Regions from separate parts of the Agrococcus carbonis genome, predicted to be linked through region 2. Evidence: predicted binding sites of a transcription regulator. Region 2 holds the regulator's gene; the other holds the start of a gene.
What was found. The regulator LexA, encoded in region 2, represses DNA repair genes until DNA is damaged. The targets are predictions, from matches to a motif close to TCGAACANNTGTTCGA.
Positions count from the first base shown of each region.

Region 1: the regulator LexA is predicted to act here: its motif matches at 5,113-5,128, upstream of BLT67_RS09905 (DNA polymerase Y family protein).

Region 1 covers NZ_LT629734.1:2,044,730-2,052,221, forward strand. The annotation lists gene BLT67_RS09895 (hypothetical protein) at 139-450, opposite strand; gene BLT67_RS13445 (hypothetical protein) at 460-2,370, opposite strand; gene BLT67_RS13450 (hypothetical protein) at 2,351-5,011, shown strand; gene BLT67_RS09905 (DNA polymerase Y family protein) at 5,139-6,710, shown strand; gene BLT67_RS09910 (error-prone DNA polymerase) at 6,799-7,492, shown strand, end outside.
Region 2 covers NZ_LT629734.1:2,499,388-2,506,879, forward strand. The annotation lists gene miaB (tRNA (N6-isopentenyl adenosine(37)-C2)-methylthiotransferase MiaB) at 1-722, shown strand, start outside; gene BLT67_RS11990 (SGNH/GDSL hydrolase family protein) at 818-1,669, shown strand; gene miaA (tRNA (adenosine(37)-N6)-dimethylallyltransferase MiaA) at 1,771-2,679, shown strand; gene dapF (diaminopimelate epimerase) at 2,676-3,542, shown strand; gene BLT67_RS12005 (class I SAM-dependent methyltransferase) at 3,526-4,137, opposite strand; gene hflX (GTPase HflX) at 4,160-5,668, shown strand; gene lexA (transcriptional repressor LexA) at 5,728-6,354, opposite strand; gene BLT67_RS12020 (LysM peptidoglycan-binding domain-containing protein) at 6,601-6,951, shown strand; gene BLT67_RS12025 (histidinol-phosphate transaminase) at 6,998-7,492, shown strand, end outside.

The DNA of each region.
Region 1 (7,492 bases), 450 kb from region 2:
TGAACCGGCAGCCGAGGCTCCGGCTACCGAGCCTGCGGCGCCGACTGCTGCGGATCCCGCCCCGGCGGCTCCGGCGGCTCCGCCCGCTGAGCCTCCGGCCCCGGCGGCTCCGGTCGCTGAGCCTCCGGCCCCGGCACCTCAGCCTGCAGCTCCCGAGGCACCAGCCCCGGCCCCTGCAGCGCCGGTCACCGAATCGGCAACCGCACCGGCCGCAGGGCCGGAGGCGGAGTCCGCACCGGTCACCACGACCGCGGCACCGACGTCGACGACGACGTCGACGCCCACGTCGACCGGTGACGCGACGAGCGTGGGCTCGACCGGGTCGGCGACGGCGACGTCGTCGCCCACGGTCACGACGGGGACGCAGCCCACGGGCTCGACCACCGCCGCGCCCACGACGACGCAGAGCGGCGGCGGCAGCGGCGTCCTGTCGGGCAACCAGCAGGTCACGAGCGGTGCCTACGCGTGCAACTTCAGCGGCAACGCCATCTCGGTCTTCGGCGACGCGATCTCGGTCGGGTCGACGGGATCGGCGACGGCGACGTCGATGCCCTGGCTGTCGCTCTGGAGCGGCGGTCTGCTCACGGGCGGCAATATCCTGATCGACAGCTCGACTGGTGCCTGCAACATCAGCGGCATGGCGATCTCGGTGTTCGGCGATGCGAAGAGCATCGACTCGACCGGGTCGGCGACGGCGACGTCGTCTCCCACGGCGAGCTCGTCGGGCAGCGGTGGAGGCGGCCTCCTGTCGGGCAACCAGCAGGTGGGCAGCTCCGCGACGGCATGGAACATCAGCGGCAACGCGATCTCCATCTTCGGCGACGCGAAGAGCATCAACTCGACCGGGTCCGCGACGGCGACGTCGTCCCCCTCGGCGAGCTCTTCGGGCGCCGGAGGCACGCTGTCGGGCAACCAGCAGGTCGGAAGCTCCGCGAGCGCGTGGAACTTCAGCGGCAACGCGATCTCCGTCTTCGGCGACGCGAAGAGCATCAACTCGACCGGGTCCGCGACGGCGACGTCGTCCCCCTCGGCGAGCTCTTCGGGCGGCGGAGGGATGCTCTCGGGGAACCAGCAGGTCGGCAGCTCGGCCGAGGCCTGGAACTTCAGCGGGAACGCGATCTCGGTGTTCGGCGACGCGAAGAGCATCGGCTCTGTCGGGTCGGCGACCGCGACGTCGTCCCCGTCGGTCTCGTCCTCGGGCGAGTCGGACTGGGTGGCGTCGTTCATGGGCTGGCTGCTCTTCGGCAACCAGCAGGCTTGGAGCACGGCCGGCGCATGGAACATCAGCGGCAACGCGATCTCCGTGTTCGGCAGCGCGCTGAGCGAGGGCTCGACGGGTTCGGCGGAGGCGACGTCGTCGCCCGAGGTCGAGTCGTCGGGCGGCGAGGGTCTCCTGTCGGGCAACCAGCAGGTGACCAGCTCGGCCACGGCCACCAACTGGAGCGGCAACGCCGTCTCCGTGTTCGGTGACGCGACGAGCGAGGACTCGACGGGTTCGGCCGAGGCGACGTCGTCGCCGCAGGTGCGCTCGTCGGGCAGTGAGGGGATGCTCTCGGGCAACCAGCAGGTCTCGTCCGAGGCTGAGGCGACGAACGTCAGCGGCAACGCCGTTGCGGTCTTCGGCGACGCCACGAGCGAGGACTCGACGGGTTCGGCGGAGGCGACGTCGTCGCCGCGCGTCCACTCGTCGGGCAGCGAGGGTCTCCTGTCGGGCAACCAGCAGGTGACCAGCTCGGCCACGGCCACGAACTGGAGCGGCAACGCTCTTGCGGTGTTCGGGGACGCGACGAGCGAGGACTCGACGGGTTCGGCGGAGGCGACGTCGTCGCCGCGCGTCGCCTCGTCGGGCAGCGACGGGATGGGCTCGGGCAACCAGCAGGTCTCGTCCGAGGCTGAGGCGATGAACGTCAGCGGCAACGCCGTGGCGCTCTTCGGCGACGCCTCGAGCCACCACTCCGACGGCTGGGCGGAGGCGACCTCGTCGCCGCGCGTCCACTCGTCGGGCAGCGACGGTCTCCTCTCGGGGAACCAGCAGGTGACCAGCACGGCGTCGGCCACGAACTGGAGCGGCAACGCTCTTGCGGTGTTCGGGGACGCGTCGAGCAGGGGATCCGAAGGATCGGCCACGGCGACCTCGTCGCCGTCCGTCCGCTCGCACGGCAGCGATGGGATGCTGTCGGGCAACCAGCACGTCAGCTCCGAGGCTTCGGCGATGAACGTCAGCGGCAATGCCGTTGCGCTCCTCGGCGACGCGCGGAGCTCGTGGTCGGAGGGCTCGGCCGAGGCGACGTCGTCGCCGCGGGTGCACTCGTCCGGCAGTGAGGGGATGCTCTCGGGCAACCAGCAGGTGATGAGCTCGGCCTCGGCCACCAACTGGAGCGGCAACGCTCTCGCGGTGCTCGGGGATGCGTCGAGCAGGGGATCCGAAGGATCGGCCACGGCGACCTCGTCGCCCTACGTCCGCTCCCACGGCAGCGATGGTCTGCTCTCGGGCAACCAGCAGGTCTGGTCCGATGCTGAGGCGATGAACGTCAGCGGCAATGCCGTTGCGCTCCTCGGCGACGCGTCGAGCCACCACTCCGACGGATGGGCCGAGGCGACCTCGTCGCCGCGGGTGCACTCGTCGGGAAGCGACGGGATGGGCTCGGGCAACCAGCAGGTGATGAGCTCGGCGTCGGCCACGAACTGGAGCGGCAACGCTCTGGCCGTGCTCGGCGACGCCACCAGCCGCGGCTCGTACGGATCGGCGGAGGCGACCTCGTCGCCCTACGTCCGGTCCCACGGCAGCGACGGTGTCCTGTCGGGCAACCAGCAGGTGATGTCCGACGCGTCGGCGATGAACGTCAGCGGCAACGCTGTCGCGCTCCTCGGCGACGCCCACTCCTCGTGGTCCGAGGGATCGGCCGAGGCGACCTCGTCGCCCCGCGTCCACTCCTCCGGCAGCGACGGCATGGGCTCGGGCAACCAGCAGGTGATGAGCGCGGCGTCCGCGGAGAACTGGAGCGGCAACGCTCTGGCGGTCCTCGGCGACGCGAGCAGCCGCGGCTCGTACGGATCGGCGGAGGCGACCTCGTCGCCGTACGTCCGGTCCCACGGCAGCGACGGCCTCCTGTCGGGCAACCAGCAGGTGACCTCGGATGCTGAGGCGATGAACGTCAGCGGCAACGCCGTGGCGCTCCTCGGCGATGCACGCAGCCACCACTCCGAGGGCTGGGCCGAGGCGACGTCGTCGCCCCGCGTCCACTCCTCGGGCAGCGATGGTGTCCTCTCCGGCAACCAGCAGGTCACCAGCTCGGCGTCGGCCACGAACTGGAGCGGCAACGCTCTGGCGATGGGCGGCGACGCGACCAGCCGCGGCTCGTACGGATCGGCGGAGGCGACCTCGTCGCCCTACGTCCGGTCCCACGGCAGCGACGGTCTGCTGTCCGGGAACCAGCAGGTCTCGTCCGAGGCTGAGGCGATGAACGTCAGCGGCAACGCCGTGGCGCTCTTCGGCGACGCCCACTCCTCGTGGTCCGAGGGATCGGCCGAGGCGACCTCGTCGCCCCGCGTCCACTCCTCCGGCAGCGACGGCATGGGCTCGGGCAACCAGCAGGTGATGAGCGCGGCGTCCGCGGAGAACTGGAGCGGCAACGCTCTGGCGGTCCTCGGCGACGCGAGCAGCCGCGGCTCGTACGGATCGGCGGAGGCGACCTCGTCGCCGTACGTCCGGTCCCACGGCAGCGACGGCCTCCTGTCGGGCAACCAGCAGGTGACCTCGGATGCTGAGGCGATGAACGTCAGCGGCAACGCCGTGGCGCTCCTCGGCGATGCACGCAGCCACCACTCCGAGGGCTGGGCCGAGGCGACGTCGTCGCCCCGCGTCCACTCCTCGGGCAGCGATGGTGTCCTCTCCGGCAACCAGCAGGTCACCAGCTCGGCGTCGGCCACGAACTGGAGCGGCAACGCTCTGGCGATGGGCGGCGACGCGACCAGCCGCGGCTCGTACGGATCGGCGGAGGCGACCTCGTCGCCCTACGTCCGGTCCCACGGCAGCGACGGTCTGCTGTCCGGGAACCAGCAGGTCTCGTCCGAGGCTGAGGCGATGAACGTCAGCGGCAACGCCGTGGCGCTCTTCGGCGATGCCCACTCCTCGTGGTCCGAGGGATCGGCCGAGGCGACGTCGTCGCCCCGCGTCCACTCCTCCGGCAGCGACGGTGTCCTGTCGGGCAACCAGCAGGTGACGAGCTCGGCGTCGGCGGAGAACTGGAGCGGCAACGCTCTGGCCGTCTTCGGCGACGCGACCAGCCGCGGCTCGGAGGGCTCGGCGGAGGCGACCTCGTCGCCGTACGTCCGCTCCTCGGGCAGCGGCGGTCTCATGTCGGGCAACCAGCAGGTCTCGTCCGAGGCTGAGGCGATGAACGTCAGCGGCAACGCCGTGGCGCTCTTCGGCGACGCGCGCAGCCACCACTCCGTCGGGTCCGCCCGGGCGACCTCGTCGCCCACGGTGATCTCGTCCGGCAGCGGTGGTGTGCTCTCGGGCAACCAGCAGGTGACCAGCACGGCGCACGCCACGAACTGGAGCGGCAACGCGATCGCCGTCTTCGGTGACGCGACGAGCGTCGGATCCGTCGGTTCGGCCGTCGCCGAGTCGTGCCCCATGGTGATCTCCGGATCCGACCGCTGGGGCCACGAGTGCGGCGAGGAGTCGGAGCCTCCTGAGGAGGAGTGCCCCGAGCCGCCGAAGCACGAGTGCCCGGAGCCCCCGGAGCACGAGTGCCCGGAGCCGCCGCAGGCGGAGTGCCCGGACTCGGAGTCGCCCCACCAGCCGAACCCGGAGCAGCCGGGCAAGGCGGATGACGGCGGCGAGACGGGTGCGGCCGGGGACGGTCGGGCGTCGCTGCCCGCCGCCGCGGCTGAGCTGCCGGTGACCGGTGCCGACGCGAGCGGCCTCGCGCTGCCCGCGCTGGTGCTGCTGGCGCTGGGCATGATGCTGATGCGCGGCCGTCGCCGCGAGCGCACCATGTCCTGATCCATCACGACGGGGTGCGGGGCGTCCATCGGGCGCCCCGCACCTCTGCGCGCCCGGGGCCGTCGAGGACCACTGCGACACACCGCATCCGCTTGCCATGTTCGAACGTGTGTTCGATCATGGATGCATGACGATCGAGACCGGGGAGCGCGAGGCAGCCACGCGCAGCCGCCCGCGCGAGACGCGCGTCGGCGTGCTGCGGGTGCCCGACTGGCCGGTCGTCGTCGCCCGGCGGACGGGCGCGCTGCCGGCCGGCGGCGAGGCCGGCGCACCGGGCGCGGTCGTGCACGCGCTGCGCGTCGTCGCGTGCGATGCCGGCGCCCGCGCCGACGGCGTGCGGGCGGGCATGCGGGTGCGCGACGCGCAGGCGGCCTCGCCGATGCTCGCGCTCGCTCCCGCCGACCCGGTGGGCGAGGCGCTCGCGTTCGAGCAGGTGGTGCGGGCGGTGCTCGCGGTCGTGCCTGCGGCGCAGTCGATCGGCGACGGCGGGCTCGCGTTCCGGATGCGCGGGGCGACCCGGTTCTACGGCTCCGAGCCGCGGGCGGTCGGCGCGGTGCGGGACGCGCTCGCCGGGCTCGGGCTCACGGCGGCTTTCGGTGTCGCCGACGACCGCTTCACCGCCGAGCTCGCGGCGACCGCGGGCGCCGCTGCCGGCGCCGGCGAGACGATCGTGCCGCCGGGCCGCAGCGCCGAGTTCCTCGCGCCCCTGCCGGTCGGCGTGCTCGGCGACGACGAGCTGCCGAGCATGCTGCACCGCCTCGGCGTGCACACCCTCGGCGGCTTCGCGCGGCTGCCCGACGCGAGCATCCGCGACCGGTTCGGGCAGGCGGGGCTCGTCGCGCTCGCGCGCGCCCGCGGGCTCGACGACCGTCGCATCGACGACGCGGGGCTGGGGGAGGAGCGGGTGCTGCGGCTCGCGTTCGAGCCCGGGCTCGAGGGCGTCGCCGAGCTCGCGCTCGCGGTGCGCGAGCCGGTCGAGCGCTTCGTGCGGCAGCTCGCCGAGCAGCGGCTCGTATGCAGCGAGCTGCGCATCGTGCTGCGCGGTGAGGAGGGGCGCGTGAGCGAGCGGCTCTGGCGCCAGCCGGGGTTCCTGCGCGCGGGCGACATCGTCGACCGGATGCGGTGGCAGCTCACCGAGAGCGACCTCGGCTCGGCGCTCGTCGAGGTGCAGGCGCTGCCCGAGCGCCTCGACGCGGCGACCGAGCACATGCCGGGCCTGTGGGGCGGCACCGGCATCGACGACCGCACCCGGCACGCGCTCGAGCGGCTGCAGAGCAAGCTCGGCCGCGAGGCCGTGCTCACAGCCGCCACCGGCGGCGGCCGGCTGCTCGCCGAGCGCGGCGTGCTCACGCCGTGGGGCGATGCGGCGCCGCCGCAGCCGGCGGGGCCGTGGCCCGGCGCGCTGCCCGCACCGCGGCCGTCGGTCGTCTTCCGGCCGCCGCTGCCGGTGCTGCTCACCGATGCCGCGGGGGCCGCGGTCGAGCCCGGCGCGCTCGACGAGCGCGCGGCATCCCCCGCCGTCTTCTCCCCGCCCGCCGCCGCTCGCCGCCGGGTGGTCGCGTGGGCGGGGCCGTGGCCGATCCGGCGGCGCGAGCTCGGCACGACGGTGCACCGGCTGCAGCTGCTCGACGGCGAGGGCGAGGCGTGGGTGCTGCTGCACGCCGACGGCGCGTGGGTCGCGGAGGGCCGCTATGCCTAGCGATCCGCGGCGCGGGTGCCCTGCAGGGCCCGGGCAGTGCCGCCGCGCGGGGAGGGGGTGACCCGTGGCCGGCTGGAACAACCCGTCGATGCCCTGGCGCGAGCTCGAGGGCATCCTCAGCGACCGCGACGTCGGCGCGGGCAAGGCCGCCCGGCACCCCGACGACCTCGACGACGCTCGCCGCCCCCGCATCCGCGTGCCCGGCGACAGCGCGGTCACCCCGTATGCCGAGCTGCACGCGCACTCGCACTACTCGTTCCTCGACGGCGCGTCGAGCCCCGCCGAGCTCGTCAACGAGGCGCGCAGGCTCGGCCTCGAGGCGCTCGCGCTCGTCGACCACGACGGCCTCTACGGCGCCGTGCGCTTCGCCGAGGCCGCCGCCGAGGCGCAGCTGCCGACGGTGTTCGGCACCGAGTTCTCGCTCGGGCTCGAGACGCCCCAGAACGGCATCCCCGACCCCGACGGCAGCCACCTCGTCGCGCTCGCGACCGGCCCGGCCGGCTACTCGGCGCTCGCGTCGGCGCTCACCGACGGCTACCTCGCGACCGACCACCACGGGCCGGGCGAGAAGGGGCGGCCGATCTTCGAGCTCGAGCGGCTCGCGGAGGCGGCGCGCGGCGAGTGGATGATCCTCACGGGCTGCCGCAAGGGCACCGTGCGGCAGGCGCTCGACCGCTTCGGCGCGAGCCCCGAGGGGGCGGATGCGGCGGCCCACGAGATCGACCGGCTCGCGTCGCTCTTCGGCCGCGACCGCATCGTGGTCGAGCTCGCCGACATCGGCG
Region 2 (7,492 bases):
CTGTGATGCCGCAGCTGCACATGCCGCTGCAGTCGGGCTCCGACCGAGTGCTGCGCGCGATGCGGCGCTCCTACCGCTCCGCCAAGTTCCTCGGCATCCTCGACCGCGTGCGCGAGCGCATCCCGCACGCGGCGATCACGACCGACATCATCGTCGGCTTCCCCGGTGAGACGGAGGAGGACTTCGCCGAGACCCTGCGGGTCGTCGAGCAGGCGCGCTTCGCCTCGGCGTTCACCTTCCAGTACTCGATCCGCCCGGGCACGCCCGCGGCGACCATGCCCGACCAAGTGCCGAAGGAGGTCGTGCAGGAGCGCTTCGAGCGGCTCGTCGCGCTGCAGGACCACATCTCGTTCGACGAGAACCGGCGGCAGGTGGGGCGCACCGCCGAGGTGCTGGTCTCCGTCGGCGAGGGCAAGAAGGACGCCGAGACCCACCGGCTGACGGGCCGCGCCGAGGACAACCGGCTCGTGCACTTCAGCCCCGGCGGGCTCACGGGCGCCGATGCGCCGCGCCCCGGCGACGTCGTCACGGTCGAGATCACGCACGCCGCTCCGTTCCACCTCATCGCCGACGCCGAGCCGCTCGGGCTCCGGCGAACCCGCGCGGGCGACGCCTGGGATCGCGCGCAGGCGGACTCATGCGGGGTGCCCGCCACCGCATCCGCGACCGCCCCCGGCGGCCCGGTCTCCCTCGGCCTGCCGACGCTGCGCGTCGCCGGCTAGGCGCTGCCTGGGCGCGCGTGCGCCGGGCGCCTTGTCGGCGCCCACGAGCGGGTGTACGTTGCGCGCGTAGCGTCCCTCTGGGGAAGGAGCCCGACATGGGCGTTCCACGCAGCGTGCGCACCGCGCTCGCCGCCGTCGCAGCCGCAGCGTTCGTGCTCTCGGGCTCGATCGTCGCGACGGGGGCCGCTCAGGCCGCGCCCCCGCCGGTCTCGCAGCTGACGCGCATGGCGGCGCTCGGCGACTCCATCACCCTCGGCGTCTCCTCGTGCAGCAGCTGGACGAGCTGCACGCAGAACAGTTGGGCGGCAGGCACGAGCACGACCGTGTCGTCCCACCTGCTGCGGCTGCGCGCCGCAGGCGCCACGACCCTGGCCGCCTCCAACTACGCCGTGTCCGGGGCGCGCTCCGGCGGTCTGCTCGCGCAGGCGCAGAGCGCGGTGAGGGTGGGCGCCCAGTACGTCACGATCGAGATCGGCGCGAACGACGCGTGCACCCGCACGGTGGGGGAGATGACGCCCACGACGACCTTCCGGACCAACGTGCAGAACGCGCTCGCAGCGCTCGCTGCGGGCGGCGCTCCGCAGGTCTTCGTCGCGAGCATCCCGAGCCTGCAGCGCCTCTACGAGGTCAATCGCACGAGCAGCAGCGCGCGGCTCACCTGGGGCCTGCTGCGCATCTGCCAGTCGATGCTCGCGAACCCCAGCAGCACGCAGCCGGCCGACGTGCAGCGACGGGCAGCTGTGCAGCAGCGGGTCGACGAGTACAACGCCGCGCTCCAGCAGGCGTGCGCGGCGTACGCCACCTGCCGGTACGACGGGGGCGCAGTCGCGAGGTACGCCTTCGCGCGCACCGACATCTCCACGCGCGACTACTTCCACCCCTCGCTCGCCGGTCAGGCGAGGCTCGCGAGCCTGACCTGGCCGCCGAGCCAGTGGGCGAGCCCCTGACGACGCCGAGGCCGAGCCGCTCGCTACCCTGAGGGCATGGGCATCATCCCCGCGGCTCCGCACGGCGGCGCATCCGAGCGCCGCTCGCCGCGCTCGGCCACGTGAGCCTCATCGCCGTCGTCGGCGCGACAGGCACGGGCAAGACGGAGCGCTCGCTCGACATCGCCGACGCGGTCGTGCGGCTCGGCGGCTCGGCCGAGATCGTCAACTGCGACGCGATGCAGCTCTACCGCGGCATGGACATCGGCACCGCGAAGGCGCCGCTGGCCGAGCGCCGCGGCCACCCGCACCACCTGCTCGACGTGCTCGACCCGTGGGAGGACGCCGCCGTCGCCGCCTACCGCGAGGCGGCGCTCGACGCGATCACGGCGATCGAGGCGCGCGGCGCCGTGCCGATCCTCGTCGGAGGCAGCGGCCTGTACGCCTCGAGCGTGCTCTACGACTTCGCGTTCCCCGCGACCGACGAGGCGCTGCGGGCGCAGCTCGAGGCCGACCTCGAGCGCGAGGGAGCCGCCGCGATGCACGAGCGACTGGTCGCCGTCGACGCGGCGGCGGCGGAGGCGATCGGGCCGCACAACGGCCGTCGCCTCGTGCGAGCGCTCGAGGCGGTCACGCTGACGGGCGAGCCGTTCCGCGTGGGGCTGCCCCCCGAGGAGTCGCTCCTGCGGCCGACGCTCATCCAGCACGTGCGCCTCGAGCGCACCGCCCTCGTCAAGCGGCTCGACCGGCGCGTCGAGCGCATGTGGGCCGACGGGATCGTCGCCGAGGCGCAGCGGCTGCGGGACGCCGGCATCGAGCGCGGCACGACGGCCCAACAGGCGATCGGCTACCGCCAGGCGCTCGACCAGCTCGACGGCGCGCTCAGCGAAGCGGCGGCGATCGAGCGCACCCAGGCGCTCACGCGGCGCTACGCGCGCCGGCAGGTGTCGTGGTTCCAGCGCTACCCCGCGGCACCGGATGCGGAGCCGGACGCGCTCGCCCAGCACGCGCTCGCTAGCCTGGAGGCATGACAGCACTCGCGAGCGGCACCTTCTCCAAGGGCCACGGGACGGGCAACGACTTCGTGCTCGTCGCCGACCCCGACGGCGCCGCGCCGCTCACGCCCGAGCGCGTGCGCGCGCTCGCCGACCGCCGCTTCGGGATCGGCGGCGACGGTGTCATCCGAGCCGTGCGCGCGGGCGCGACCGGCGACGCCGCGCTCGACGCGGCCCCCGCCGGCACGTGGGCGATGGACTACTGGAACTCCGATGGCAGCGTGAGCGAGATGTGCGGCAACGGCGTGCGCGTCTTCGTGCGCTTCCTCCTCGAGTCCCGGCTCGCGCAGCTCGCCGACGGCGAGGGCATCGACATCGCGACGCGCGCCGGACTCAAGCGCGTCGTGCGTCGCGGCGACCGCTTCTCGGCCGACCTCGGGCCGTTCGAGCTCGGCGGCGACCGGCTCGTCGGGGCAGGCGGGCTGCAGGTCGATCGGCCCGGGCTCGACGTCTCGACGGGCAACCCGCACGTCGTCGTCGCGCTCGCCGGCGACGACGAGCTCGACGCGCTGCAGCTGCACGAGGCGCCCTCCCTCGACCCTGCGCCGCCGGACGGCGCGAACGTCGAGTTCGTCGTGCCCGGCACGATCGCCGACGGCGTCGGCTCCATCCGCATGCGGGTCCACGAGCGCGGCTCGGGCGAGACGCTCTCGTGCGGCACGGGCGCGGTGGCTGCGGCGATGGCGACGCGGCACTGGTCAGGGGATGCGGCGGATCGGTGGATCGTGGACGTGCCCGGCGGGCGCCTCGAGGTCGAGGTCGACGAGCGCGGTCACGCGTGGCTCACGGGCCCCGCAGAGCTCGTCTTCCGGGGCGAGGGGATCAGTCCGGCGCGGTGACGGCGATGATGCGGTACGTGCGCTTCGAGTCGGCGCGCTCGACCTCGAAGCCCTCGAAGCGCTCGGCGAGCCACCGCAGCAGCGAGTCGGCGCCGAGGTGCTTCTGCACCACGAGCCACGCCGTCGCCCCCGGCGCGAGCCGCGGGATCCACGTCTCCAGCAGCTCGTGCAGCTGCGCCTTGCCGATCCGGATGGGCGGGTTCGACCAGATGGCGGCGAACCGCAGGTCCTCCGGCACCCGGTCTGGCGTCGCAGGCACGATGTTCGATAGGCTGAGCAGCTCGGCATTCCGCTCCACGAGCGAGAGCGCACGGGCGTTGACGTCGACCGCCCAGACCCGCGCGCCGGGGGAGCGCACGGCGAGCGTCGAAGCGATCGGCCCCCAGCCGCAGCCGAGATCCAGCAGCTCGCCCGTCGCGGGCGGTGCGGGCACCGCATCCAGCAGCACCGCGGTGCCGACGTCGAGCCGGTCGCCGGAGAACACCCCTGTGGCGGTGACCATCTCCCGCTCGCGCCCGGCGATCGGCACCCGGATGGTCCGGACCGACTCGGGTGCGACGGGCTCGGCAGAGAAGTAGTGGTCCGGCACGGACACGACAGTAGCGAAGGACTCCACGATGGCAGAACCGCAGGACCACCCCGGCGACCGCGCGATGGAGCGCATCCTCGCCTGGGCGCAGCCCGCGGAGGGCGCGGTGCTCTCCGAGCGCGCGCAGGCGCTCCAGGCCGACGACGGCCTCGCCGACACCGACGGCGAGCAGTACGACCGCGAGGAGCGCGCGGCGCTGCGCCGCGTCGACGGGCTCCGCACCGAGCTCGAGGACGTCACCGAGGTCGAGTACCGGCAGCTGCGGCTCGAGAACGTCGTGCTCGTCGGCGTCCACTCCGGATCCGCCGAGGACGCGGAGCACTCGCTCCGCGAGCTCGCGGCGCTCGCCGAGACCGCGGGCGCCCGCGTGCTCGACGGCATGCTGCAGCGGCGGCCCAACCCCGATCCCGCGACCTACGTGGGGCGCGGCAAGGCCGAGGAGCTCGCCGCGATCGTGCAGGAGCTCGGCGCCGACACCGTCGTCGCCGACAGCGAGCTCTCGCCGAGCCAGCGTCGTGCGCTCGAGGATCGCGTGAAGGTCAAGGTCATCGACCGCACGGCGGTCATCCTCGACATCTTCAGCCAGCACGCCAAGAGCCGCGAGGGCAAGGCCCAGGTCGAGCTCGCGCAGCTCGAGTACCTGCTGCCGCGCCTGCGCGGCTGGGGCGAGTCGATGTCGCGCCAGGCCGGTGGGCAGGTCGGCGGCCAGGGCGCCGGCATGGGCTCGCGCGGACCGGGTGAGACGAAGATCGAGCTCGATCGCCGTCGCATCCACACGCGGATGGCGCGGCTGCGCAAGCAGATCAAGGGCTTCGCACCCGCCCGAGCGGCGAAGCGCGCGAACCGGGACCGCTTCGAGGTGCCGGGCGTCGCGATCGCCGGTTACACGAACGCGGGCAAGTCGTCGCTGCTCAACCGCATCACCGGCGCGGGCGTGCTGGTCGAGAACGCGCTCTTCGCGACGCTCGACGCGACCGTGCGGCGCGCCCGCACGCCGGATGGGCGCGAGTTCACGATCGCCGACACCGTCGGCTTCGTCCGCAACCTGCCGCACCAGCTCGTCGAGGCGTTCCGGTCGACGCTCGAGGAGGTGTCCGAGTCGGAGGTGATCGTCCACGTGGTCGACGCGAGCCACGCGGACCCCGCCTCGCAGATCGCGACGGTGCGCGACGTGCTGGGGGAGACCGGTGCGCGCTCGATCCCCGAGATCGTCGTGTTCAACAAGGCCGACCTCATCAGCGACGACGACCGGCTCGTGCTGCGGGGCCTGCAGCCGGATGCGATCTTCGCCTCCGCGCGCACGGGGGAGGGCGTCGACGAGATCCTCGCCCGCATCGGCGAGCTGCTGCCGCGGCCCGAGCTGCCGGTGTCGCTGCTCGTGCCCTTCGACCGCGGCGATGTCGTGGCGATGCTGCACGACCGGTTCGAGGTCGTGCACGAGCAGTACGAGGAGGCAGGGACGCGCATCGACGCAAAGGTCTCCGAGGCCGTGCTGCCGCAGCTCGCCGAGTTCCGGGTGGACCCCGCGACGAGCTAGGCCCCGGCGCGCCGAACCGCGTCGGTCGCGGCGCGGCAGCGCGCGGCTGGATCTACCGGCTAGATCGCGCGGAGGACCGCGACGACCTTGCCGAGCACCTCGGACTCGTCGCCGAGGATCGGCTCGAAGGCCGAGTTGCGCGGCAGCAGCCACGTGTGGCCGTCGCGCTGCTTGAAGACCTTGACCGTGGCCTCGCCGTCGAGCATGGCCGCGACGATGTCGCCGTTGACCGCGTCGCGCTGCTGGCGCACGACGACCCAGTCGCCGTCGCAGATGGCTGCGTCGATCATCGAGTCGCCCACCACCTTGAGCATGAAGAGGTCGCCGCCGCTGCCCACGAGCTGCTTCGGCAGCGGCATGACGTCCTCGATCTGCTCCTCGGCGGTGATCGGGATGCCGGCGGCGATGCGCCCCACCATGGGGACGAACGCGGCCTGCTCGATGCTGCCGACGGTCTCGTCGGCGTCGTCCGCCACCAGCACCTCGATCGCGCGCGGGCGCGCGGGATCGCGGCGGATCATGCCGGCGAGCTCGAGCTGGCCCAGCTGGTGCGTCACGCTCGAGAGCGAGGACAGGCCTACGGCATCGCCGATCTCGCGGTAGCTGGGCGGGTAGCCCCGCTGTCGCACCGCCTGCTGGATGACCCTCAGGATCGCCTGCTGCTTCTCGCTCAGCTGCCTCGTCATGCCCGCTCCGCTCTCTCGTCGGCTCAGCGGTCGTGACGCGATGTCAGTGGCCCGCGATTGACTCCTCGTGGTTCGAAAGCGTATCCGACAGGACGCCCGGATCAAACGGATGTTCGAGCGTGTCGCGCAGAACTTGCGCGGCAGGGCTTGACGCATCCGGTCACTCGAAGATAGGTTCGAAACAGAGATTCGCAGACGATGCTCCCGGCCGAGCATCGTCTGCGGATCCCAACGAGAGGAGTCCCGATGACTGCCATCGCCACCACCGCAGCGCCGATCCGCATCCGGATGACCGCGCGCGGCCGCAGGGCGCTCGCCCTCCTCGTCGCCGCACCCGTGCTCGCGGCCGGTGCGCTCGCCGGCGCCGGCGTGCTCGGCGACGCCGTCGCCGGTGCTGTCGCGTCGTCGTCGACGGCGACGGTCGAGCTCGAGACCGTCACGGTCGTGCCGGGTCAGTCGCTGTGGCAGATCGCCGCGTCGGTCGCGCCCGAGGCCGACCCGCGCGACGTCGTCGCCGAGATCGAGCTGCTCAACGGCATCCGCGGAGCGATCCAGCCCGGCGAGCAGCTCGCGATCCCCGCGCACTACTCGCGCTGAGCGTCGCGCGCCGCGCGCCGCACCGCCTCCGTCCTAGGCTGGTTCGGTGACGAGCCTCGACGACCTCCCGATCCGCGACGACCTCCGTGGCCTGACGCCGTACGGCGCGCCGCAGCTCGAGGTGCCCGTGCGGCTGAACGTCAACGAGAACGCCTATCGGGTGCCGGAGGAGGTGGCGCTCGACATCGTGCAGGAGATCGCGCGCGCGCTCCCGGATGCCAACCGCTACCCCGATCGCGAGTTCGACGCGCTGCGCCGGGGCTTCGCGGAGTACCTCGGGCACGGACTGACGCCGGCGCACATCTGGGCAGGCAACGGTTCGAACGAGGTGCTGCAGCACGTGCTGCAGGCCTTCGGCGGCCCGGGCCGCTCGCTGCTCTCGTTCACGCCGACCTACTCGATGTACCCGCTGCTCGCGCAGGGCGTCGGGATGCGCTGGGTACCCGTGCCGCGCGCCGCCGACTTCACGCTCACCCCGGACGCGGTCCGCGCGGCGATCGCCGAGCACGACCCCGACGTCGTGTTCCTGTGCACGCCGAAC